Regions from separate parts of the Otoolea muris genome, predicted to be linked through region 1. Evidence: predicted binding sites of a transcription regulator. Region 1 holds the regulator's gene; the other holds the start of a gene.

What was found. Region 1 encodes Rex, which represses fermentation and respiration genes when NADH is low (regulators of the CRP and FNR family bind a similar motif). Its sites were predicted from a motif close to ATTGTTAANTANTTAACAAT; they were not measured.
Region 2: a site for Rex is predicted at 9,546-9,565, ahead of rsxC (electron transport complex subunit RsxC). Genes of this name have one in related genera too.

The regions. Positions count from the first base shown of each region.
Region 1 covers NZ_CALPCY010000008.1:47,014-60,378, reverse strand. The annotation lists gene alr (alanine racemase) at 1-975, opposite strand, end outside; gene NFS31_RS07155 (NAD(P)H-hydrate dehydratase) at 1,036-2,568, opposite strand; gene acpS (holo-ACP synthase) at 2,528-2,950, opposite strand; gene NFS31_RS07145 (redox-sensing transcriptional repressor Rex) at 2,952-3,632, opposite strand; gene abc-f (ribosomal protection-like ABC-F family protein) at 3,872-5,857, shown strand; gene NFS31_RS07135 (N-acetylmuramoyl-L-alanine amidase family protein) at 6,032-7,216, opposite strand; gene NFS31_RS07130 (hypothetical protein) at 7,562-7,756, shown strand; partial or broken gene NFS31_RS27425 (DUF6783 domain-containing protein) at 7,851-7,961, opposite strand; partial or broken gene NFS31_RS27420 (DUF6783 domain-containing protein) at 7,938-8,219, shown strand; partial or broken gene NFS31_RS27415 (glycosyltransferase family 2 protein) at 8,553-9,032, opposite strand; gene NFS31_RS07120 (hypothetical protein) at 9,072-9,419, opposite strand; gene NFS31_RS07115 (hypothetical protein) at 9,525-9,965, opposite strand; gene NFS31_RS07110 (DUF6020 family protein) at 9,969-10,754, opposite strand; gene NFS31_RS07105 (hypothetical protein) at 10,687-10,890, opposite strand; gene NFS31_RS07100 (adenylosuccinate synthase) at 10,915-12,192, opposite strand; gene purB (adenylosuccinate lyase) at 12,306-13,365, opposite strand, start outside.
Region 2 covers NZ_CALPCY010000034.1:42,705-53,854, reverse strand. The annotation lists gene NFS31_RS17890 (MerR family transcriptional regulator) at 1-775, shown strand, start outside; gene NFS31_RS17885 (hypothetical protein) at 963-1,433, opposite strand; gene NFS31_RS17880 (hypothetical protein) at 1,624-1,812, opposite strand; gene NFS31_RS17875 (sensor histidine kinase) at 1,989-3,359, opposite strand; gene NFS31_RS17870 (LytR/AlgR family response regulator transcription factor) at 3,356-4,075, opposite strand; gene NFS31_RS17865 (RnfABCDGE type electron transport complex subunit B) at 4,380-5,171, opposite strand; gene rsxA (electron transport complex subunit RsxA) at 5,187-5,762, opposite strand; gene rsxE (electron transport complex subunit RsxE) at 5,777-6,589, opposite strand; gene NFS31_RS17850 (FMN-binding protein) at 6,605-7,213, opposite strand; gene NFS31_RS17845 (RnfABCDGE type electron transport complex subunit D) at 7,213-8,148, opposite strand; gene rsxC (electron transport complex subunit RsxC) at 8,162-9,493, opposite strand; gene NFS31_RS17835 (sodium-dependent transporter) at 9,904-11,150, opposite strand, start outside.

The sequences.
Region 1 (13,365 bases):
CAAAATGCCGCTCACGTCCGCCATAAACTGATCCATGCAGATACGGCCCAGCACAGGGGCCCGTTTCCCGCCGATCAGGACATATCCCTTTCCGGATAAGCTTCTCGGATAGCCGTCCGCATAGCCGGCGCTGATTGTGGCGATGCGCATCGCCCTGTCCGCCGTGAAGGTTCCGCCGTAGCTGACCGGCGTCCCAGCCGCAATCTCCCGGATACAGGTGATAAAGCTGCGGATCTCCATGGCCGGGCGCAGGTTTAAGCCCCATGCAATCTCATCGGACGGGTAAATTCCATACATGGAAATCCCGGCCCGCACGGCGTCCAGGCCCATTCCCGGCCGGTTTAAGGCCGCCGCGCTGTTCGAGGCGTGACGGATCGGAATCCGCACGCCCCGCCTCTCGAGCTCGTCCGCAAACTCCATAAACGCCGCATACTGGCGGTCCGTCGCCCCCTGATCCGCCTCGTCCGCCCGGGCGAAATGGGTAAAGATCCCCTCGGTCTCAATGCCCGGCAGGGACGCGATCTCCGCCGCCTCCTCAATGCTCTGCGCGGTCGGCTGAAATCCGATGCGGCTCATCCCCGTATCCACAGCCAGGTGTATACCCGCACGGACGCCCTGCATGACGGCAAGCTCTGACAGGAGCTTTGCCTTGGAGAGCTGAAACAGCGACGGGCGGATATCGTATCTCAAAAAATCCGCAAGCTGGCGCGCCGGCGCGTTTCCCAGCACCAGGATCGGCTTTTTTATCCCATGCCGGCGCAGGAGCACCCCTTCCTCCAGGGCCGCCACCGCATAGCCCCACACATAAGGGTCAATGGCCCTGGCCACCGGCACGGAGCCGTGCCCGTATCCGTCCGCCTTCACAACGCCGATGATGCGCGTCCCCTCCGGAAGGCCGGCCGCCATGGCCTCCACATTTTTAACCACATTGTCCAGATTTATTTCCGCATAAATCCGGCTGTACGGTGCTTCCATCTTCTTCCTCCCTGAATCTTCTATCCCTGTATGTATGCCCGCATGGGCGGGAATGATGTTTCAAATACGCTCTAAAAGGGCGTTTGCCGTCTCGCTCGCCAGCAGGCCGTGCTCGCCCGATTTTTCCGCCGCGCGGCTTCCGGCCCGCCCGTGCAGCCACACGCCAAAGGAAGCCGCCTCGTCCTCCGGAAAGCCCAGCGCAATCAGGCCCGCGATGGTTCCGGCCAGCACATCGCCCGATCCGGCCTTGGCCATGGCCGCGGTCCCGCTGTTCCCGATGTAAACCGCGCCGTCGCGCCGCGCCGTCACCGTAGCCGCATCCTTTAAGACACAGGTCACGCCGCGCTCCTCGCTGTAGCGGACCGCCGCTTCGGCCAGATCTTCCCGAAGTTTTGCAATCTCCTGCCCTGTCAGACGCGCCATCTCCCCCGGGTGCGGCGTGATAATCACATTTTCCGTCAGGTAATCCGCCAGATACGGGTAATCCGCGACTGCGTTTAAGCCGTCCGCGTCCACAATGATCGGGACATAGGCGGATAACAGCACATGCTGTACAAGCTGTTCCACATACCGCCCCTTTCCAAGGCCCGGCCCCAGCACAATCACGCTGGCCCACGCGCATTCCTGCTCCACGAGCTCCTTAAAGACCTCCGGCTCACGGTCCGCCTCCTCCGGCGAATAGAGCGTAAGGATCGCCTCCGGCAGAAGCGTCTGTAATGCCTGCGCATTGCTTTTAACTGTTAAAATTTTAACCAGCCCGGCCCCCATCCTGTAAGCCGCCAGGGCGCTTAAATACGCCGCGCCGCACATCCCCTCGCTGCCCGCCGCAATCAGCACCTTTCCATACGTCCCCTTATGCGCCTCCGCCCGCCGTTTCGGAATCTGGGCCATATCCTTTTCCTCATAGCAGAAATACCGCCGCCCCGTATAGCGGTCGTACGGCGGAAAGCCGATGTCCGCCACAAAGACGCGCCCCGCAAAGCCGCGTCCCGGATACAGGGCCGTCCCGGCCTTCTCATAGCCAAAGGTCACGGTCAGATCCGCGCGCACCGCCGCCCCCAGCACAGCCCCTGTCCCGGAATGGATACCGGACGGGATATCCACAGCCACCGTAAAACCGGGGCGCGCAGAGTCGAAGAAACGGATCGCCTCCCGGAAGCTCCCCTCCACCTCCCTGGAAAGCCCGACCCCAAACAGCGCGTCAACCGCCGCGTCAAACGAATCATTCCTCTCTCCCGGCTCCTCAAAACGCCTCACAGGAATTCCCAGGTTGCGCGCAATCGCGATCTGGCTGCGCAGCTCCGGCGTCCAGCGGCTCCGATCCCCCACTGTCACAAGAAATACACTGCATCCGCGCAGATGAAGGATCCGCGCAATCGCCGCGCCGTCCGCCCCGTTGTTCCCTGTCCCGCAGAATACGGCCGTCTTCGCCGTGCAGAGCCCGCGTCCAAACGTCCGGGAAAACGCCTGCTCCATCTCATCCGCCACACAGAGCGCCGCCCGTTCCATAAGCACCATGGACGGGATCCCTATGGTATGGATCGCATAACTGTCAATCTCCTTCATCTGCTCGCCTGTTACCAAACGTCTCATCGCTGTTCCTCCTACCAGCCCTTCTCCCCTCTCCCACCACAAACGCGGCCGCATACTGCGCCGTATTCGTGACAGAGACATGAAACTCATCAATGCCAAGCTCCTCCGCCAGCTCCCCGGCCCTTCCGTACAGACGGACATACGGCTTTCCGAGCGGATCCCGCAGCGCCTCAATACACTCCGGCCCAAAGCCGCGAAAACCGGTCCCCAGCGCCTTGGCGACCGCCTCCTTAACGGCAAAATCGCCGGCCAGGCGGGAAATCCGCTTCCCGGCCTGCCGGCGCTCCTCCTCTGTGTAGATCCGCTTCAAAAAGCTTTCCCTGCCGCAGGCTTTTTTCATCCGATCCATCTCAACCAGATCCGTCCCCACACCTACTATCATCTCATTCCCCCGCCTGCTTCCCGGCACGGGCCTTAAGCTCCTGTTCCTTCTGATCCTGCATATTGCAGACGCGGTACGACAGGCGCATCAGGCTCTCTGACAAATGGACATTCTCCACCACCACATCGTCCGGAACCTGCAGATCCGTGTGGGCAAAATTCCAGATCGCCTTGATCCCGGCGCGCACCAGACGGTCCGCCACCTCCGGGGCCTTGGATTTCGGAATCGTAAGCGCCGCAATCTGCACCTCGTGTTCTTTGATAAACCGTTCCAGATCCTCGATCCCGCGTATCTCCACCCCGCGGACCACTAAGCCCACCAGGCGCGGATTCACATCAAACATCCCCTTGATCATAAACCCGCGCCGCTCGAAATTCGTATAATTGGCAATCGCCTGCCCCAAATTCCCGGCCCCGATGATGATCAGATTATGCTGGCGGTCAATCCCAAGGATCCTCGCGATCTCCGTATATAAATACTGCACATTATATCCATAGCCCTGCTGGCCAAATCCACCGAAATTATTTAAATCCTGGCGAATCTGGGATGCCGTGACTTTCATCCTGATGCTCAGCTCATTCGAGGAAATCCGCTCCACCCCCTCCTCCAGAAGCTCTCCCAGATAGCGGTAGTAGCGCGGCAGCCTCGAAATCACTGCTTTCGATATCTCCTTCTGTTCCACGGCTCTCATTCACCCTCTCTCTGTTTACATAATAGTATTATTATAACAGATGACAAATGATTGTCAAATGAATTCCCAAAATTTCACGGTGCTGAAACAGACGGGATACCGGCTGCCAGAGCGCCAGTAATTCCCAACATTCCTTGAAAATACCTTCTTTTTATACTATAATGTAATCCGACCCGTAACAGCGCCCCTTATCCGGCCTGTTACCCAACCGATTTTTACAGGAGGAAACCATGATTCTGTCTTGCAGCAACATTTCAAAAACCTTTGGTACGGACCAGATCCTGTCCCGCGTATCATTTCACATAGAAGAACACGAGCGCGCGGCCGTTGTCGGCATCAACGGGGCCGGCAAGTCCACGCTTTTTAAAATCATCGCCCAGGAGCTTCTCCCGGACGAGGGGGGCGTCGCGCTCTCAAAGGGAAAGACGCTCGGATATCTCGCGCAGCAGCAGGATATCTCCGGCAGCCGCACGATCTTTGACGAGCTGATGGAAGTAAAGCGGCCCATACTGGAGCTGGAGGAACGCCTGCGCGCCCTGGAGCTTAAGATGAAATCCGCCGCGGGGCCGGAGCTTGACCGCCTTTTGGAATCCTACAGCCGCCTGGACCATGAATTTGAGCTCCAGAACGGCTATGCATGGAAGAGCGAGATCACCGGCGTGTTAAAGGGCCTTGGCTTTGCGGAGGACGAGTTTTCCAAGCCGGTCCGCGAGCTCTCCGGAGGCCAGAAGACCCGCGTTTCACTGGGAAAGCTTCTTCTGTCCAGGCCGGATATCATACTCCTTGACGAGCCGACGAACCATCTCGATATGGAATCCATCGCATGGCTGGAAACGTATCTGATGAATTATCCCGGCACGGTTCTGATCGTGGCCCATGACCGCTATTTCCTTGATCGGGTCGTCACAAAGATCGTTGAGCTGGATCAGGGAAAGGCGACGGTTTTTCAGGGCAATTATTCCGCGTACAGCGAAAAAAAGGCGCTGATCCGGGCCAATATTATGAAGGCTTACTTAAATCAGCAGCAGGAGATACGCCATCAGGAGGAGGTCATCGCAAAGCTGCGCTCCTTTAACCGGGAGAAATCCATCAAGCGGGCCGAGAGCCGCGAAAAGCTTCTGTCTAAGATGGATGTGCTTGAAAAGCCTCTGGAGGTCAATGACAGCATGAGTATTACCCTTGAGCCGAACGTCGTCAGCGGGAACGACGTGCTGGCCGTCAGGGGACTCACAAAAAGCTTTGACGGACAGACGCTGTTTTCCGGCGTGGATTTTGACATCCGGCGCGGGGAGCGCGTGGCCATTATCGGAAATAACGGAACCGGAAAAACGACGATCCTCAAGATCCTAAACGGCCTTCTCCCCCAAGACAGCGGGGAATTCCGCCTGGGATCTAAGGTTCATATCGGCTACTATGATCAGGAGCATCAGGTCCTTCACATGGATAAAACCCTGTTTCAGGAGCTGCAGGATACGTATCCTGCGATGAATAACACGCAGATCCGCAACGCCCTGGCCGCCTTCCTGTTTACCGGGGATGATGTATTTAAGCTGATCCGCGATCTGAGCGGCGGGGAGCGCGGACGCGTCTCTCTGGCAAAACTCATGCTCTCCGAGGCCAATTTCCTGATCCTGGACGAGCCCACAAACCATTTGGACATCACCTCCAAGGAAATCCTGGAGCAGGCCCTCACGCACTATACCGGAACCGTGCTCTACGTATCGCATGACCGTTATTTTATCAACAAAACAGCGACCCGTATCCTGGATCTGAAACTTAAGACCCTGATCAATTATATTGGAAATTACGACTACTATCTGGAAAAAAAGGACATCCTGGAACAGGCTGCCGCGCAGGCCCGGCCCAGGCTGGCAGACGATCCCGCTTTCCCAGACAGCCCGCATCCCGCCCGCCCCGTTTCCGATGCCGGCAAGGCAGATGCGCCGGCGCCCCGGCCCGCAGCCCCGGCCGGAAAAACCGACTGGAAGCAGCAAAAGGAGGAACAGGCGAAAATCCGCAAACGCCAGAATGAATTAAAGAAAACCGAAGAAGAAATACACGCCCTGGAGACGAGAGGACAGGAGATCGACGCCCTGTTAAGCGAGGAAAGCGTTTACTTAAACCCCTCCAGGCTCATTGAACTCAATCAGGAAAAGGAGCGGCTGACAGAGACTTTGGAGACGCTTTATGAAAAATGGGAGGAGCTGGCGCAGTAGCCGGCTCCTGGTACATCCATTCCTCTGACGGAACTCCCGCCGTTTAAAATCCGCTTCTTCCTCAACTTAATTATACAAAAAATTTCTGCCCTTCAAGATAATAAAAAAGCGCCTCCTAAAAGCCCCTGATGTCCAAAGGCTTCTAAAAGGCGCCCGCGCGCTCCAGCCGGCTATTTACTCCCCCGGCCCCTGCTTCTCCATAAGACTCTCATCCCCGGCCGGTCCCCTTATCTCAGACCCGGCCCCCCATTCATCAAGGAAATCCTCATATTCCAGCTCATCCAGATCCGGCTTCCTCCCCTCTCGGGTAATCTTAAGCGTCTGCTCCAAATACCGCAGCAGATCCGGGCTGTTCCTGCGCATATCGGCCCTCAGCTCCTCCGAGCAAAAGCTCTCAAACAGACGCCCGAACTGCATGGAAATATTTCCGTCAAAATACGAGGGCAGCGGCTGGGCTATGCTGCTCTGCGCCAGGTACTGGCCATAGTCCGCCATAAAGCCATTCGCATCGCCGTCATTCCCCGTCGCCCAGGCCACATACTCCCCAAACGCCATGGCCAGCGTATCCGGATTCGTAAACTTCAGCTTCCTGTAATGCGTATCCGTCTTGTGATACACGTAAAAAATCCCCTGATCCGTCCTGGGCGCTGAAAAATACTTCTTATCCGTATAAAACATCATCTCCCAGCCGCTCTCATGAAACGCCCGGATCCACTCCCGGGGCGCCTCTGCCAGGGCCTTTGTAATGCGCTCCTGCTCATCCTTATCCGGCCTCCGCTTTCCCTGAATCGTCATGTCATAGCGCCGATCCCGCAGTCCGTTTTCATCGTAATATCCCGTTCCCACATACTGGTCCGCCGCCATCTGCCCGTTTTCAAAGAAATAATACTTATGCCCGCTGACCATCCGCTCGCCGCCATGATACATTTCACACGAGGAATTAAACCAGTACCATGCATCCCCGGCCAGAAGCCACCCCTTAGCGAGGCGCCCGTCCTCTCCCGCGTGATACCAGACATCCTCCTCATAATCATAAGCCCATCCGACCGCCATGGCGCCGTTCTCCCGGAAAAAATACGTATGGGAATCAATCTTGTGCTTCCCAATCTTCATGTAACCGTCGCTCCCGAAATAATACCACAGGCCGTTATCGTGCAGCCAGCTCCTCTCCAGAGGCGCGCCGTCCGGCAGGATATACTGCCAGTCCTCCCCATCCCCGACCCAATGTCCGGCGGCCGAGGCGGAAACGGCGGCTGCTTCCTGAGCCTGCGCAAAACCAGTACGCACTCCCGGAATAAGCGCCAGACAGACGCCCAAAAGCAATGTGCGCGCAGGGCGGGGTAGAACGTGTATTTTCACAATCAGCGCCTCCTTTCTCTGGGACAGTTTTGTATTGAGCTTTTAGTTGTGAGGCAGCCGCCACCTGTACGCCCCGGCGAAAGCATACGTTAATGTCACGGCCCGCCGGTCACGCGGCCAGCGACAGCTTCTATATCCATAGGAACCCGTAGAAAACCGCCGGCGCTTGGCGAGATCCTTTCGAGCTTAGCGTCCGCTGCGCTTTTCTCCGAGCGGAAGCGGGGCTCCTTATGGATATAGAATCTGCCGCTGGCGGCCTCTTCACGCCCTCCCCCCTTGCGCATCCGTTCAATTTCATAGTATAATAAAAATAAAACGCATCCCCCCTGAAAGCGAGGTTCCACTATGAAATTCCGAAAACTGGCCGCCGTTGCCGCTTTATGCCTCTTCCTCCTGTACGCCTGCTCCCTCATTTTCGCCCTGATGGACAGCCCCCTGTCACAGAACCTTCTGATGGCGTCTGTCTACTGCTCCATCGCCGTTCCCGTGGGCCTCTACGCCTTTGTTCTCCTGATCCGCCACCTCAAAAACCGCAAATAACCTGCGCGCCTGCGAAGCTAGACGTAGGCGCCACTACGCCGACGCTTCGCAGACGCACAGATGACACGAATATCAAGCGCTTTTTACTCGTAAATTAATGCAACGCTGTACTAGAGCGTGTTTGAAAAATGCTTTCTGCCAGATGTGCGTGCCGCTTTGTGGGAGATTTGGGCCAAATGAACGCGGCGCAGTGGGCTGCGTTAAGTGAATTTGGCACAAATATGCCGCAAAGTGGGGCATGCAGATGGCGGGAATGATTTTTCAAACACGCTCTAGGCTGTTACAAACCGTTACCCTTTTCGCCTTCTTTATCCCTCACCGCATCCCCGTCCTCCGTCGTCTCGCTTATGATATAGCGCGGCCTGCGCTTTGTCTCCAGGTAGATCTTACCGATATATTCCCCTATGATCCCCATAGCCAGAAGCTGGATCCCGCTGAAAAAGCAGAGGATGCTGACCGTTGAGCCCCAGCCCGGCACCGTGCGGCCCAAAAAGACCTGCGTGACGGACCATGCCACACCGACAAAGCTCATGGCCGCCACCAAAAGCCCAAAGCCGGTGATAAAACGGATAGGCTTTATCGAAAGGCTCGTGATCCCGTTCATAGCCAGCGCCGCCATCTTGGCGAGCGGGTAATGGCTCTCCCCGGCCAGCCGTTCATGGCGCTCATAGTAGACGGATGTGCTGCGAAATCCTACCAGCGGGATCATCCCGCGCAGGAAAATATTGACCTCCTCAAACCGCTCCAGCTCCGCCAGCACGCGGCTTCCAAGCAGGCGGTAGTCCGCATGGTTAAAGACGACCTCCACCCCCATCCGGTTCAGCAGACGGTAAAAGGCTTCGGCCGTAAACCGTTTGAAAAAGGAGTCCGTCTTACGGCTGCTGCGCACGCCGTACACCACCTCGCAGCCGTCGTGCCACGCCTTTACCATCGCATTCATGGCATCCAAATCATCCTGTCCGTCGCAGTCAATGGAAATCGTGATGTCACAGCGATCCTTTGCATACATCAGGCCCGCCAGCAGCGAATTCTGGTGGCCGCGGTTCCGGCTCTGGGAGATCCCGATAAAACGGGGATCCGCCGCGGCCATGGCCTGTATCAGCTCCCAGGTTCGATCCCCTGATCCGTCGTTGACAAACAGGATCCGGCTGTCCTTTGCAATCAGCTCCTCCTCCTCAAGCTCAGACAGCTTATCTGAAAACAAAGGCCCCGTAATCGGAAGCACACTCTCCTCATTATAGCACGGTATCACAATATACAGCGTTGGCTTCTTCATTTTTTCCCTCCTGATGCCGCAGACATGTCCTGAACGGTTTCACCGGATCCGCATAAACAGGTTAAACGGCTGCCTTTCCCCGTTGATATACGCCGGGTGCGCCGGATCCGCTCCAAACAGGAGCTTTGAGAAGATGCTTCCCGAAAATGAAAGAGCCAGGGCGGCAAAAATGCAGGGAATCCGCTTTTCCTTTAAAAGCACCAGGGGCAGGAAAAGGAACACGGCAAACATCTTGCTCGGCATGGCAATCATATAGCACAGGAGAAATGCCTTCCCATTTCCCTTTAAGTAAAAATAAAAGCCCAGCAGCAGGAGGAACAGGGCAAACCCGTCCACCTGGCTGACCACAAAGACGATCACAAAAAGAGCGGCGCTGCTTAAGAACAAAAACGATCCCAGCGCGGCAAATTTCTTCGGCGTCCCGCAAAGCCGCGCAATCTTACAGATGAGATACGCCTTGGCAAACGTTAAAAGGATCCCCAGCGTTTTGCACTACAAAAGCCCCAGGCTCCAGTCCAGATAATCAATCCCGCGCAGCCGGCTTATCAGGAGCACAGGCAGGTTCCAAAGCCCATACACGATGTAGACCATAAAATCATAATTGGCTGCCCAGAACATCCTGGCGCGCTCCACGGTAAAAGAATAAAAGCCCCGAAGCTCCCCGCGTGCAATGGCCTTTAAAAACAGGATCGAGTTATCATACGTATCGGTGATATCCAAATACATAAAGGTCGCATAAGCGATCAAAAGCATTGCGCCCAGGCAGAGCCATTCCACCCAGGCAGGCAAATCTGAAATGCGTGAAGGAGGAAATACCTCTCTCCCGCTAAAATCAAGCTCCCTGAAGAAGCGCCCTGTATAAGTCCGCTTTCCGCCCGTTTCCCTTCCGCTCCCCGTCTCCCGGCCGCCTTCGCGCCTCTCTCTTTTCATCACGATTTATTTCTCCCTTGTCTTAAACACTTCCCCCTCGCGCGCCGGCACACCGCCTTTTTCAAAAGCAGAGTATACGGCCATGACAGAAAGGCCCGTCCCGTAGATCACCGGCAGCAGGTATCTGGTATTCGCATTATAAGGGGATACAATGCAGACCAGTATATTGCCCAAAAAAGGCGTCAGGGCCGCCGCATAGCGGTATTTCCCGGCTGCCGCCAAGATCATGGCGCGCCACAGCGTCACAAAAACATAGACGCCATGCCGGAAAAACAGGCCGATCACCGGAAGCTCCTTTGCCATGGCCTCTCCCCGCGTCAAACATTCTCTCAGCGGCTTAAACGGTTCTGGATGATAAATACAAAAGAAACCATTTCCCCTCTCATTGATCACGCTGCTGAAATCCAGGTAATCATACCATTCCTTTGATCCCGGATAGAAAAAGCCATAACAGCCGTTAATGGACGCTTCCACATAGACGCCGGGGTGCTTCAAAAACTGCTGAAACCATGCCTTAAAATACGCCTTTCGCTCTTTCCACGTCTGCTCGCTGCGGTACGCATCAAACTTAACCGGATCCGAGGTGATGGGATTATATGCCTCTGCCAGCTTATCATACTCCAGAACGCCGTCAATCGCTTCCCATTCCTGTACAGTCACCTCATCCGGATAATCCCGGACATAGCGGGCTGTCTGCTGGTAAAAAAATCCCATCCACTCCCGATCACTGCCCGGAGAAATCTTTAATGCAGGCAGCAGCATACCGGAAAATCCGATCTGGAACAGCGCCATCGGCAGCAGAACAGCAGCCAGCGCCCGTTTCCTCTCCTGCCTGTAGCAAAACGCCAGAGCCGCCGCCGATCCGATAGCGGAGCCAGACTCTGGCCGCGCCTCCCTTTTGCATCTGCATTCTTTCCTTTACACTCATCCAAACGCCTCCCTGATTGACGCCTTACCCGCGCATTATGATCTCATCGCGCCCCGGCCCGTTGGAAACCATGGTGATCGGAACGCAAATCTCACGCTCAATTTCCTCGATGTACGCCCTGCACGCCGCCGGAAGATCCTCATACTTCCTGATCCCGCGGATGTCGCACTTCCAGCCCGGCATGGTCTTATACACTGGTTTTGCCTTCTCCAGCTTATGCGTAACCGGGAAATCCTTCACGACTTCGCCGTCAATCTCATACCCCACGCACAGTGTCAGTTCGTCCAGATAGCCCAGCACATCGAGAACCGTCAGAACCGCCTCTGTCGCGCCCTGAATCCGGCAGCCATAGCGGCTGGCCACTGCGTCGAACCAGCCCACGCGCCTCGGACGGCCGGTCGTCACGCCGTATTCGCCCTTGTCGCCGCCCCTGCGCCGCAACTCATCCGCCTCGCCGCCGAAGATCTCGCTGACAAACGCGCCGCCGCCCACCGCGCTCGAGTACGCCTTCACGACAGCCGTGATCTGCGTAATCTCATACGGCGGGATGCCGGCCCCGATTGCGCCGAAGGCCGCCAGCGTGGAGGAGGACGTCACCATGGGATAAATCCCGTGATCCGGATCCTTGAGCGATCCGAGCTGGCCCTCAAGCAGGATCTTCTTCCCGGCCTTAAGCGCCCCGCTTAAATAAGCGGATACATCACACACGTACGGCTCAATCATCTCCCTGTAACCCATCATCGTCTCAAATATCTCGTCCGGATTCAGGAGCGGCTTGTGGTACAGATGCTCCAGCATCACATTTTTCTTCTCACAGACGCGTTCCACCTTCTCCTTTAAGGTCTCCGGCGCGAACAGCTCGCTCACCTGAAAGCCGATCTTCGCATATTTATCGGAATAAAACGGGGCAATTCCCGATTTTGTTGAGCCAAAGGACTTTCCGCCCAAACGCTCTTCCTCATACTGATCAAACAGCACATGGTACGGCATCATAAGCTGCGCCCGATCCGACACCAGAATACGAGGCTTAGGCACGCCTCTTGACACAAGATCCTCCAGCTCATTATTCAGATAAGGAACATTCAGCGCAACGCCGTTTCCGATAATGCTCACCGTGTGGTCGTAAAATACGCCTGACGGCAGCAGATGAAGCGCAAAGCGTCCATAATTATTAATAATCGTATGGCCTGCATTGCTTCCTCCCTGGAAGCGGATGATAATATCCGACTCCCTGGCAAGCATGTCCGTGATCTTTCCCTTGCCCTCGTCTCCCCAGTTCGCCCCTACTATCGCTCTTACCATGGCTCTTTCCTCCTTAAGGAATTCTATGTACGCCCAAAAACTCACAACATCAGGCGCGGTGAAATTCCGGGCGTACATTTATTCTTTTTTTGTAAATACCGCGCGCCGCAGCATCACACATGAATCTCCGCTTTCATCCCAAGCTGCGCCTCATTCTCCTTTAAGACCGGCCCAATCACCTCGCGCAGGAATTCTTCCGTCTGCTCCTTCGCGCGGCCCGTATAGAGGGCCGGATCCATGGCTTCCTGAAGCTCCTGAAGGCTTAAATGAAAGGCCGGATCCGCTGCTATCAGCTCCAGAAGATTATTCTCAAGTCCCTTTTCCTTTACATTGCGCCCTGCTTCCATGGAAAGCGTGCGGATTCTCTCATGCAGCTCCTGCCGGTCGCCGCCGGCCTTGACTGCATCCATCATGATATTTTCCGTGGCCATAAAGGGCAGCTCGGACATGAGGCGTTTTTCGATCACCTTCGGATACACCACCAGGCCGTCCACCACATTCAGATACAGATCCAGGATGCCGTCCACTGCCAGGAAGCCCTCTGGAACGCTTAAGCGCTTGTTGGCCGAGTCGTCCAGCGTCCTCTCAAACCACTGTGTGGACGCCACCAGCATGGGATTCATCATATTGGACATCACATAATCCGCCAGGGACGCCATCCGCTCGCTGCGCATGGGATTTCTCTTATACGCCATGGCCGAGGAACCGATCTGGGACTTCTCAAACGGCTCCTCCACCTCCTTCAAATGCTGCAGCAGACGGATATCATTGGAAAATTTGTGCGCGCTCTGCGCAATCCCGGCCAGGACGCCCAGCACACGGCTGTCCACCTTGCGCGAATACGTCTGCCCCGACACCGGATAGCAGCCCTCAAAGCCCATTTTTTCCGCAATGCGCTGATCCAGCTTCCTGCACTTCTCATGATCCCCGTCAAACAGTTCCAGGAAGCTCGCCTGCGTGCCCGTGGTACCCTTGGAACCCAGCAGGCGCAGCGAGTGGAGCACATAGTCCAGATCCTCAAGGTCCAGCAAAAGCTCCATCATCCAGAGCGTCGCCCGCTTTCCCACGGTCGTCGGCTGCGCCGGCTGGAAATGCGTAAAGGCCAGCGTCGGCTGCGCCTTATACCGCTCCGCAAAGCCCGCCAGCTCATGCAGCACATTTAACAGCTTTTTC
Region 2 (11,150 bases), on a different contig from region 1:
GATAGGGCTCTTTAAGCCCGCCGCCGTGAACCCCGAAAATGGCTACCGCTACTATACGTATCACCAGAGCCCCATCCTGGAGATCATCCTGCTCCTGCGGGAGCTGGACGTACCCCTGCCGGAAATACAGGATTTCATGAAAAACCGCTCCGCTGAAACCATGAAGCGCCTCCTTACGGAGCGGATCGCCGACCTGGATCGCCAGCTCATGCGCCTGACGGCGATCCGGAAAACCTTACACAGCCACTGCCAGGATATGGACGCCCTGCTGACCCTTAATCTGTCGGAAATCAGCATCGTGGAAAAGGAAGAACGCTGCCTGGTGACCGTGGATATCGGCCGGGACACCACATTTGAAAAAGCAGTGGAGCTGGTCACAGTCGAGACAGCCCGGTACATTCCAGGCCGCCTGCATGACGCCTTCTACGGCTCCATGATCCCCGTTGCCAGCCTGCAAAGCGGCCATTTTGACGACTATACCAGGCTCTTCATCGAGATCCCCTTCCTCAGGCGCAAAAACGGCCTGCATATACAGCCAAAGGGGCGCTATTTGAGGGCTTTCTATAAGGGAAATTGGGAAGGAATCCCGCAGCGCTACCGGGAAATCTTAGAGTATGCCGGCAGGCAGGGGCTGAAACTGTGCGGATATTCCTATGAAAAAGGGATCAATGAGACCGTCGCACAGCGGATCGAAGATTATATCGTGCAGATTGAAATACCTCTCATGGAGTCAATTAGCAACCGTTCAGAAATCAGAACCAATGGCATTAGTTAAGATGTATGTGAGCTATGGTTCATTGTGAGGGGGCCGCCGTCGCCAGCTCCTGTATCCGGCAAAACCCTGCTTCCGCTGCGCTTTTCTCCGAGCGGGAGCGGGGTTCCTTACGGATTTAGAATCTGACGATAGCGGCCCTCTCACGACAACAACACATCGCAATCGCTCACTTCGCTTAACTAAGCTGTCAGGCTTTCACGCAGATCTGCGGCTCTGCGGCCTGCATATCCACCGCGCCTCCGCTCTCCGTATACGTCTTCGCGATATCCGCCGCGGCCGGCCCGCCTGCGCCGGTTCCTGCGGGCGCTGCCGCTCCTTGTGAAGCCTTCTTTCCCTCCTCGCTGATCTCAGCCGTATCCACCGGCTCCGGAAGTCTCCCGGATGTCTCGCCGCGCCGCGCCGCCGCTTCCTCCCTGCGCCGTTCGATCAGGGCCTCCTGCTCCTTTTTCTCCTCCTTTACCTCGCTTTTCATCGCTTCCTTCGCCTCGTCGCTGCACTCCTTTGCCTTCTGCGAAAATTCCTCCGCATACCCCATGGCGCGTTCCATGGCCCCTGTATCGCCCTTTGCCTCTGCCTCGCTGTACACGCGCATCGGCGTCTCTGCCAGCTTCACATTCATATTCGCGCCGATCAGGCCGTTCATAGTTCCTGCTTTCATAAAAAACCTCCTTTTTCCAGACTCCCGGAACATCAGCCGCAAAGGCAGGCGCTGTGAGAATCCGGGAATGCACAGATATCATAACGGTTTCTTCGGCCAAAAAAGTTTTTGTTTAACCATGCGGGAACAAACGGCCTGATTTCTGTCATATACGGTCAGGCGCCGCGCGCTGTACTAATGGACTGGCGCGCTAATCTTTTATCCGATCGAGCTCTGTTAAATTTACGCCTAAACTTACTAATGTAACCTTCAGTTCAATATACCTTTCATGCATGGACTGATAGGTCGCCGGATCTTTATCTTTGACAGACTGCATCCAATTTTGTAACCTTGAAAACTCTATAATCGAGTCCCTGATAATGCCTGCTGCACTTGGCATATCATACACCTCTTTCTGAAAAATACGTTTTTATTATGACACATTCATTGTACCAGATAAGCAGATGACGTGTAAAGCATGATTGAAAAACAATGCGCAGGGCTGTATGGATCCGCGGTTACGATTCACGGGCAGTATTCCGCTAAGTGTTTTTTGTGCGTGCAGCGCAGCAAAAGTCACAACGCCCCATGCCCCGCCTCCATCATCACCGACACAAAAAACTCCCCGTCCCTTGCCGCAATATCCAAAATCCCCCCATTCCGCTCCACAATCTGCTGCACATTCATCAGCCCAATCCCATACCGTTCTTCCCCAAACCCCGTTTTATCTTCCCCCTCCCCCAGCGCATTGCGGATCTCAAACACCGCATACCGCTTCACGATCTCCGCCCGCACGGCGATGCGCCGTCTCCCCTCCTCCACCCGGCTCTGGGCGTGGATCGCATTATCCAGGAGATTTCCCAGCAGAATACAGAGATCAAAGTCCTCAATCCCCGCCAGTCCCGCCAGATTCATATCGCACGCAAAGGCAATCCCCATCTCCCGCGCCTCGCGCCGCTTCAAATTCACAATCGCGTCCACCGCCGGGTTCCCGGTCCGTATCTCCCCGTCCGTCAGTCCGCCGCTCTCGCACAGCCGTTCCACATATTGCTCCAGCCTTTCGTAGTCCCGCTTCTTTAACAGCCCTGACACAGCAATAAAATGATTCCTCATGTCATGCCGCAGCCCCGCCTGCTCCCTGCGCTCCTTCAAAAGCGCCTGATAATGCGCCGCCTTCGCCCGGTGCACCTGCTCTGACACCTCATACTGCATCGTCCGGTTCATCGCGTCTGCCAGACATAATACAACTGTAATACTTAAAATTGCCAGCACCATACATCCTAAATGAGTAAACAACTCATTCAAATACGGATCCCAGTACGCCTCCCCATTGACATCCGACACCATGGAAACGCCCCGGCTGGCGCCGAAATTCACCACATCCGTCAAAAACAGCAGTACGCATACAGGGATCAGCATCGCCTTCGCGCAGCGCGGCGAAAACATCTCCATCTTTAATTTCAGCCGCCTGAAACTCGCCCGCAGGGCTCCCGCCGCGCCGAGGTACGACAGGCAGGAGGCGAGCATCAGCGCCATCTCGCTCCGGCTGTGAAACAAAACCAGGCGCGCCGCCGATAAGGCCGCCTCCAGCCCGTTCCAGGAAAAATCCATCACAGCCAGCAGCATAGCGGCCGTAAACAGCTTCATCCATGTCTTTCCCGCAAAAAAAGCCGTACACACAAACAAAAAAGCCGCCTGCCTTAAAACCGCAAACAACAGATAATTGCCGGCCAGCTTCCCCAGCGCATCCGCCAGCAAAAAAAACGCGAACAAAAGCGTCAGGCACCGCGCCCGGTTTGCCTCTGCAGATACCCGCGCAGGGCGGAAAAATCCCTCCTGGATGCGCAGCGCCGTAAATATCTCCAAGCCATAAAAGAATGCCCAGGCCGCATATTTCCCCGCCAAAAACCACACAGCCGGATCATTTACCCGCAGATCCACACTCACAGAATACCGCCCTCCCGCTTCATAAATTTCAGGATTTCCCTGGCAAAATCATCATACCGCCTCCTGGCCAGCAGGACAACATCCCCATTCTCCATCATAATCTGCGTTTTCTGAAAACCATCCACAAACCGCAGATTAATCAGATACCCCTTATGGCAGCGGAAAAAATCCCGCCCCGCAAGCTTCTCCTCCAGCCGTCCCAGCGCCTCCGAAACCGTCACCGTCTCCTGCATACAGTGGATATCCACCAGCCTCCCCCTGGCCTCCATATACACAATATCCTTAAGCCTCACCTTCCCGGTCCCTTTCTTCGACGAAACCAGCAGATACCCCGCCTCCTCCCTTCCGCAAATCTTCCCCGCCGCGTGCAAAAGAACCTCCCGCAGCTTCTCCTCGGAAACAGGCTTCACAAGATAATGAAACGCCTCCACATCATACGCCTCAAACACATACTCGCTCGCAGACGTGACAAAGATCAGCATCATATCAGGCTGTTTCCCGCGCAGCCGCTTCGCCAGCTCCATCCCGTCCATGCCCGGCATACGGATATCCAGAAAAACCAGATCAAACGCCTCCCCGGCCTCCAGCAGATCCCGGCCCGCAAAAAACCGCTTCACAGCCGCGCCGATCCCCTCCCGCCCCAATACCTCCCGGATCCGCCTCGCCAGATCCGCGCATTCCAAAACCGCATCGTCGCACACGGCAACTGACAGCATACATCTCCCCTCCCTGTTCCAGAGTATAACCATTCAGACAGCCTGCTACAGCATTGCATTAATTCGCGAGTAAAAAACGCCCGCTATCCGCGCCCTCTGCACGCCTGCTGACACACTCCTCTATAATGAAAAAACAGACGGCAACCCACGCCCATGACACACTCAGGCGTCACCACGCATTTTGCCGTCTGCTTTTTCATAACTCAAAAGCGAATTTTAAACCTACTCATTTCATGCAGCCTGAGATTTGCGATCCACAGCCCGCCGCCGGCGGCCCCCTTCACAACAAATCCCCCGCGCACGCTTACAGAATAATCTTCGCCGGGCACTTCGCCGCGCACTTACCGCAGTTCGTACACTTCTCGTAATCAATCACAGCCACATTGTTATCCATATGGATCGCGTCAAACTCACACTGCTTCGTGCAGAGCGTACACCCAATACATCCATTGTCGCACTTCGCCTTCACAGCCGGTCCCTTATCGTGGGAGTTACACTGCACCAGATGCTCCGCCTTATACGGTACAAGGTCAATCAGGTGCTGCGGGCAGGCCGCCACACATTTGCCGCAGGCCACGCACTTCTCCTTATCCACCACCGCAATGCCGTCCACCACATGGATCGCATCAAACTGACAGGCCGCCACGCAGGAGCCAAATCCCATACATCCATAGGAGCAGGCTTTGTCGCCCGCGCCCGGAACCACGCCGGCCATCTTACAGTCCTTGATTCCATAGTAGTTGTACTGCGTCCTCGTCTTATCGCAGGTGCCCTTACACTTTACAAAAGCCACCTTCTTCTCGCTGCCGCCGGCCTCAACGCCCATGATGGCCGCGATCTTCGCCCCCACAGGCGCGCCGCCTACCGGACAGGCGTCTACAGCCGCCGTCCCCTGCGCGATCGCCTTTGCAAGGCCGTCACAGCCCGGGAAGCCGCAGCCGCCGCAGTTGTTTCCCGGCAGCTCCGCTCTGACAAGAACCTCTTTTTCATCTACCTCAACTTTAAACTTCTCGCTGGCCACGCCTAAGAGCATGCCGACGATGATGCCGGTCACGCCCACGATAACGGCCGCAATGATAATACCAGTAATATTCATCCTCCGTTTCCCCCTTTAAATTAATCCGGAAAATCCGAAAAATGCAATTGACATAAGGCCTGCCGTGATCAGCACGATCGGGGATCCCTGGAAGTTATAAGGAACGTCGTTGTGCTCAATGCGCTCGCGCACGCCTGCAAGCAGGATGATGGCAATCGTAAATCCAACGGAAATACCGATGCCGTTCACAACGCTCTGAATAAAATTATAAGCCTTGGTTACATTGGTCAGAGCCACGCCCAGAACGGCGCAGTTCGTCGTAATCAGCGGAAGGTACACGCCCAGAGACTCATAAAGGGAAACCATGTTCTTCTTTAAGAACATCTCCACAAACTGTACCAGGCCCGCGATAACGAGGATAAACACGATCGTCTGCAAATAGGCCATACCGCTCGGCTCCAGGATAAAATCATAGATCAGGCTCGCCACAGCGGAGGCGATCGTGATAACAAAGATAACAGCCGCGCCCATGCCGGCAGACGTCTCTACCTTCTTGGAAACGCCAAGGAACGGGCACAGGCCAAGGAACTGGCTGAGTACAACATTATTTACCAGGGCGGAACCGATGGCAATTAAAAGCAATTCTTTCATTTTCCCATTCCTCCTTATTCCGTTTTGCCGGCTTCAGCCGCTTTCGCCGCCTCAGCCGCCTTCTTGGCCGCCAGGGCCTTCTCTGCCGCCGCTTTCTTGGCCGCAGCCGCCTTCGCCGCCTCCTCGGCCGCCTTTTCAGCAAGCTTTAAGTGGTTCTCCGCACAGGCAGCGCCCATGCAGGAAGCACAGTTTCCGCCGCACACCAGCGCGCTGGACTTCGGAGCGGAACCGTTTGTCGCAGACGGCGCTTTGAACTTGTTCTGCAGCGCGGTCAGGATGGACAGCACGAAGAATGCGCCCGGCGCCAGGATGAAAATGGAGATATGGTAATCCTCCGGGATAATCTGCTGGCCGAACACCGCGCCGGCGCCCAGAAGCTCACGGAAAAGGCCGATGCAGGTTAAGGCAATTGTAAAGCCGAGGCCCATGCCGATACCGTCAAACGCGGAAGAGATCGGATCATTCTTCGCCGCATACGACTCCGCGCGGCCAAGGATGATACAGTTTACCACGATCAGGGGGATATAAATGCCCAGCGCAGAGTAAAGCGAGGGCAGAAATCCCTGAATCAGAAGCTGCACAACCGTAACAAGGCTGGCAATCACTACAATATACGCCGGAATACGCACGCGGTCCGGGATGATATTTCGCAGAAGCGAAATAATAAAGTTAGAAAATACCAAAACGGCTGTTGTGGAAAGCCCCATGCCGATACCGTTGATGGCGGAGGTCGTAACCGCCAGGGTCGGGCACATACCTAACATTAACACGAAGGTTGGGTTTTCTTTGATAATGCCGTTATATAAACGTTCCATATTTTTGTTCATGCTTCCCACCTCCTGTTAATTTGCATAATTCTGCTGATAATACAGGGCCGCGTTGACCGCGTTCGTCACCGCGTCGGACGTGATGGTCGCGCCGCTGATGGCGTTGATCTCCGCGTCGCCCGCATTGCCGGACTTCGTCACGGAAAGCTTTTCCGCCGTCTTTCCGATATACTGATCCTTAAACGGCGCGTCCTTGGCCTTAAGTCCCAGGCCCGGCGTGTCGCTCGTCTCACGGATGCCGATGGCTGTGATGCTGCCGTCCTCCTTAAGGCCCACGGAGATTCCCACCTTGCCGCCGTAGCTGTCATTGGAATAAGAGTTCACCACCAGGCCGATGTCTGCGCCGGACGCATCCTTTGCCGCCATAACGGACTCAATGCCCACATTGCCGAACTCGCTGGCCGCCAGCCCTGCGTTGCAGCCCCCCAGATCCGCGTCCGCGATCTCCTCAAAAGACTGCGCTTCGGCAAATACCTCCTTGTAGGTCGCATTGTTCGCCGCGATCGTGGCCTGCTCGATGGGGCCCTTTGTCACTTCATACACGCCGCCCAGCGCAACGCCCGCGATCAGGGTGATTGCAAACAGGGTCATGGCGTCCTTTACAAATCCGGATTTACCTGCCATTATTTTTTACCTCCCTTCTTACCAAAAGCAATCGGAAGGGTGTACTTCTCGATCAGCGGAACCAGGATGTTACAGAAAATAATCGCATAGGACACGCCCTCTGCCGATCCGCCAAAGATACGGAACAGCGCGGTCAGAAGACCTAAGGCCACGCCGAACACGTACTGCCCCTTCGGCGTGATCGGGCTTGTAACATAGTCTGTGGCCATGAAGAATGCGCCGAACATCAGGCCGCCGCCGCATAAATGAGCCGCCACGTAGGTCATGTCAAAGCCGCTGCACAGAGCCGCAAACACGGCCACGGTCGCAATGTATGTAAGCGGAATCCGCAGGGAAATCACCTTTCTGTACACCAGGTAAGCCGCGCCGATCAGAAGCGCAATCACGGAAACCTCGCCGATCGTTCCGGAAATATTACCGATGAACATGGCGCCCACATCCACCTGCTCCCCTGCCTTTAACATCGCCATCGGCGTCGCGCTGGCCACCGCGTCAGAGTGCGGCTCGGAGAAGGTCGTCATCTTTCCCGCAAAGGAAATCAAAAGGAAACATCTGGCCGCCAGAGCCGGATTCATAAAGTTCTGGCCCAGCCCGCCGTACATCTGCTTTACAATAATGATCGCGAACACGCCGCCAAGCATGGGAATCCAGATCGGAATCTGCGGAGGCATATTCAGCGCCAGAATCATACCCGTCACCAGGGCGCTCCCGTCCATAATGGTGATCGGTTTCTTCATCACTTTTTCAAATACATACTCGGAAACCACACAGGCTGCCACGGTCGCAATCAGAACCAGCAGCGCATGGATCCCAAACTGCCATACACCGTAAATACTTGCAGGAAGCATCGCAATGGCCACATCCAGCATGATCGCCTGGGTCGTGTGGGCGCTCCTTACGTGAGGTGATGACGATACGTTAAATAATTTTCCCATTTCTTCACACCCCCTACTTTCTGCGGCTTGCCGCCACGGCCTTTCTAAGCTCCTTAAACGCCTGCGTCAGCGGCCTCTTGGCCGGGCAGGTAAAGGCGCAGCAGCCGCACTCCACGCACTCCATGCCGCTCAATGCCTGGAAGCGCTCCATATCATGGCGCTCCGCCGCGTCCATCATAAGCTGGGGAACCAGGTGCTCCGGACATACCTCCACGCACTTTCCGCAGCGGATGCACGGCGTCGGCTCCATGGCCGCAACCTGATCCTTTGAGAAGGTCGTCAGCGCCGAGGAAGTCTTGGCAACCGGGAAATCAAGGCTGAATAACGCCTGGCCCATCATCGGCCCGCCGGAAATCATCTTCTCCGGCTCTTTGCCGTCCTTAAAGCCGCCGGCCGCCTCCAGAAGCCTCTTGTAATCCGTGCCCAGGCGCACCTCAAAGTTCTGCGGGTTCGTAACCGCGTCCCCCGTCACGGTGATGATCTTTCTCTGCAGCGGAATGGACCTGCACACCGCATTGTAGATCGCAGCCACGGTGTCGATATTGTCAACCACGCAGCCCGCGTCCGCCGGCAGCATCGTGGAATTGATCTCCCGCTTTGTCACCGCGTAGATCAGCGTGCGCTCGCCGCCCTGCGGGTACTTCGTGAGAAGCGGGCAAACCTCAATCCTCGGCTCATCCTTCACCATCTCCGTCAGCTTCTTAATCGCCTCCGGCTTGTTGTTTTCAATGCCGATAATCCCCTTTGCATTGTCAAACAGCGAAAGGATCACCTTCAGTCCCCCGATAATCTCCTCCGGCCGCTCCATCATCATCCGGTAGTCGCTGGTCAGAAACGGCTCGCACTCCGCTCCGTTGACGATCACATGGTCAATCGCCGCCTCGTCCTTGGGAGTGAGCTTCACATGCGTCGGGAATCCCGCGCCGCCAAGGCCCACAATACCGGCCGCCTTGATGATATCGCGGATCTCCTGCTTGGAGAGCTTCGTGTAATCCCTCTCCTCGCCAAAACCCTCAATCGCTTCCTCCTCGCCGTCGTTCTCCACGATGATTGACTGAACCATCGCTCCATTGGCAACCAGTCTCGGCTCGATCCCTTTCACAGTACCGGAAACAGAACTCAGAACATTCGCAGAAATAAAGCCCCCGGCCTCTGCGATGATCTGGCCTCTCAGCACGCGATCGCCCTTGCCCACCAGCGGTTTCGCGGGCGCGCCGATATGCTGGGACAGCGGATAAACCATCTCCTCGCCCTTTAAGGGGGCAAGAACCTTGATTGGTTTATCCTCAGACAGTTCTTTTCCCTCGTATGGATGAATGCCGCCTATAAATGTAGCCAAACCCATCAATTAAACCCTCTTTCTCTAGTTTGATTTTCTTCCCCGATTTATGAAACATTTTGTGAAATTTTTGTCACATAAAGAGGGCAGAAGCTATCGCGTATAGTATATCATAGTGGAATCTTTTTAACAATTGGGAAATTTAAGATCTTAGACGGAATTTTGTATAAAAATTAATACAAAATTTATTTTTGAAATGCTGCGGATGGTTTGGATGCGGGCGGGGGAGATGCGTGAGGGGGCCGCCCGCGGCAGAACATCTATCCCACAAAACCCCGCTTCCGCTCAGTGAAAAACGCAGCGGACACTAAGCTCGAAAAGACCTCGCTAAGCGCCGGCGGTTTTCTACGGGTTCCTTTGGATATAGAACCTGACGCCGGCGGCCCCTTCGCGATCCCGGTCCCCCCGCGGTACATTTAAAAGAATTTCGTCCAGTATCCCTGCGCAAATATGATCAGCACCACCACCGGAATCACATACGACACATACGCCCTGGCCCAGCGCGGGAATTTCATTCCGGCCCCTGTGTTGGCCTCGGTCATGAACGCCTCATACCCCCATCCATACCGGCTGGTGCAGAACAGCAGATACGCCAGGCTCCCCAGCGGCAGAAGATTGTTGCTCACCAGGAAGTCCTCCAGGTCGAGAACCGTAGAGCCCTCTCCGAAGGGAGCGATGAACCCCCACACATTAAAGCCCAGCACACAGGGCATGGAGAGAAGGATGATCAATACCATGTTGGCCAAAACCGCCTTTTTGACGGAACAGCCCGTGAGATCCGTGGCGAAGGACACAATATTCTGGAAGACTGCAATGACCGTGGACGCGGCGGCAAAGGACATAAAGAGGAAGAATAAGGTTCCCCAGAACCGGCCGCCTGCCATGTGGTTAAATACATTCGGCAGGGTAATGAAAATCAGGCTCGGGCCCTGTCCCGGTTCGATCCCGTAGGCAAAGCACGCCGGGAAGATGATAAGGCCGGCCATAAAAGCCACGAAGGTGTCTAACACCATCACATTGACCGCCTCCCCGGTCAGACTGCGCTCCTTGCCGATATAGCTTCCGAAAATAGCCAGCGCGCCGATGCCGATGCTCAGTGTGAAAAAGGACTGCCCCAGGGCGGCGAAAACCACCTCTCCGATACCGGCCTCCCTGATTTTGGAAAAATCCGGTTTTAAATAGAATTCCAGGCCCGGTTTTCCGCCCTCCATCCGCACGGAGTTAAAAGCCAGCACAAGCATCAGGGCCAGAAGGCTTACCATCATCACCTTTGTGATCTTTTCCACGCCGCTCTGAAGGCCCATGGCGCACACGGAGAAGCAGGCAATCACGCAGAAAACCATAAAGCACGTCATCAGGGCCGGGTTATCAAGCATCCGGCCAAACTCGCCGGCTACGCCGTCAGCGTCAAGCCCGGTAAAATCGCCGGCCGCCATTTTGACAAAATATAAGAATAACCAGCCTGCGACCGTGGTGTAAAACATCATCAAAAGGTAATTTCCCGCCATCGCAAACCATTTTTCAATATGCCACTTACTCCCCTTCGGCTCCAGCACGTCAAAGGAAAGCGCCGCGCTCTTCTGGCTGGCGCGCCCCACGGCAAACTCCATGACGATGATCGGAAGACCGAGAAGCACAAGAAAGGCCGCATAGATAAGCACAA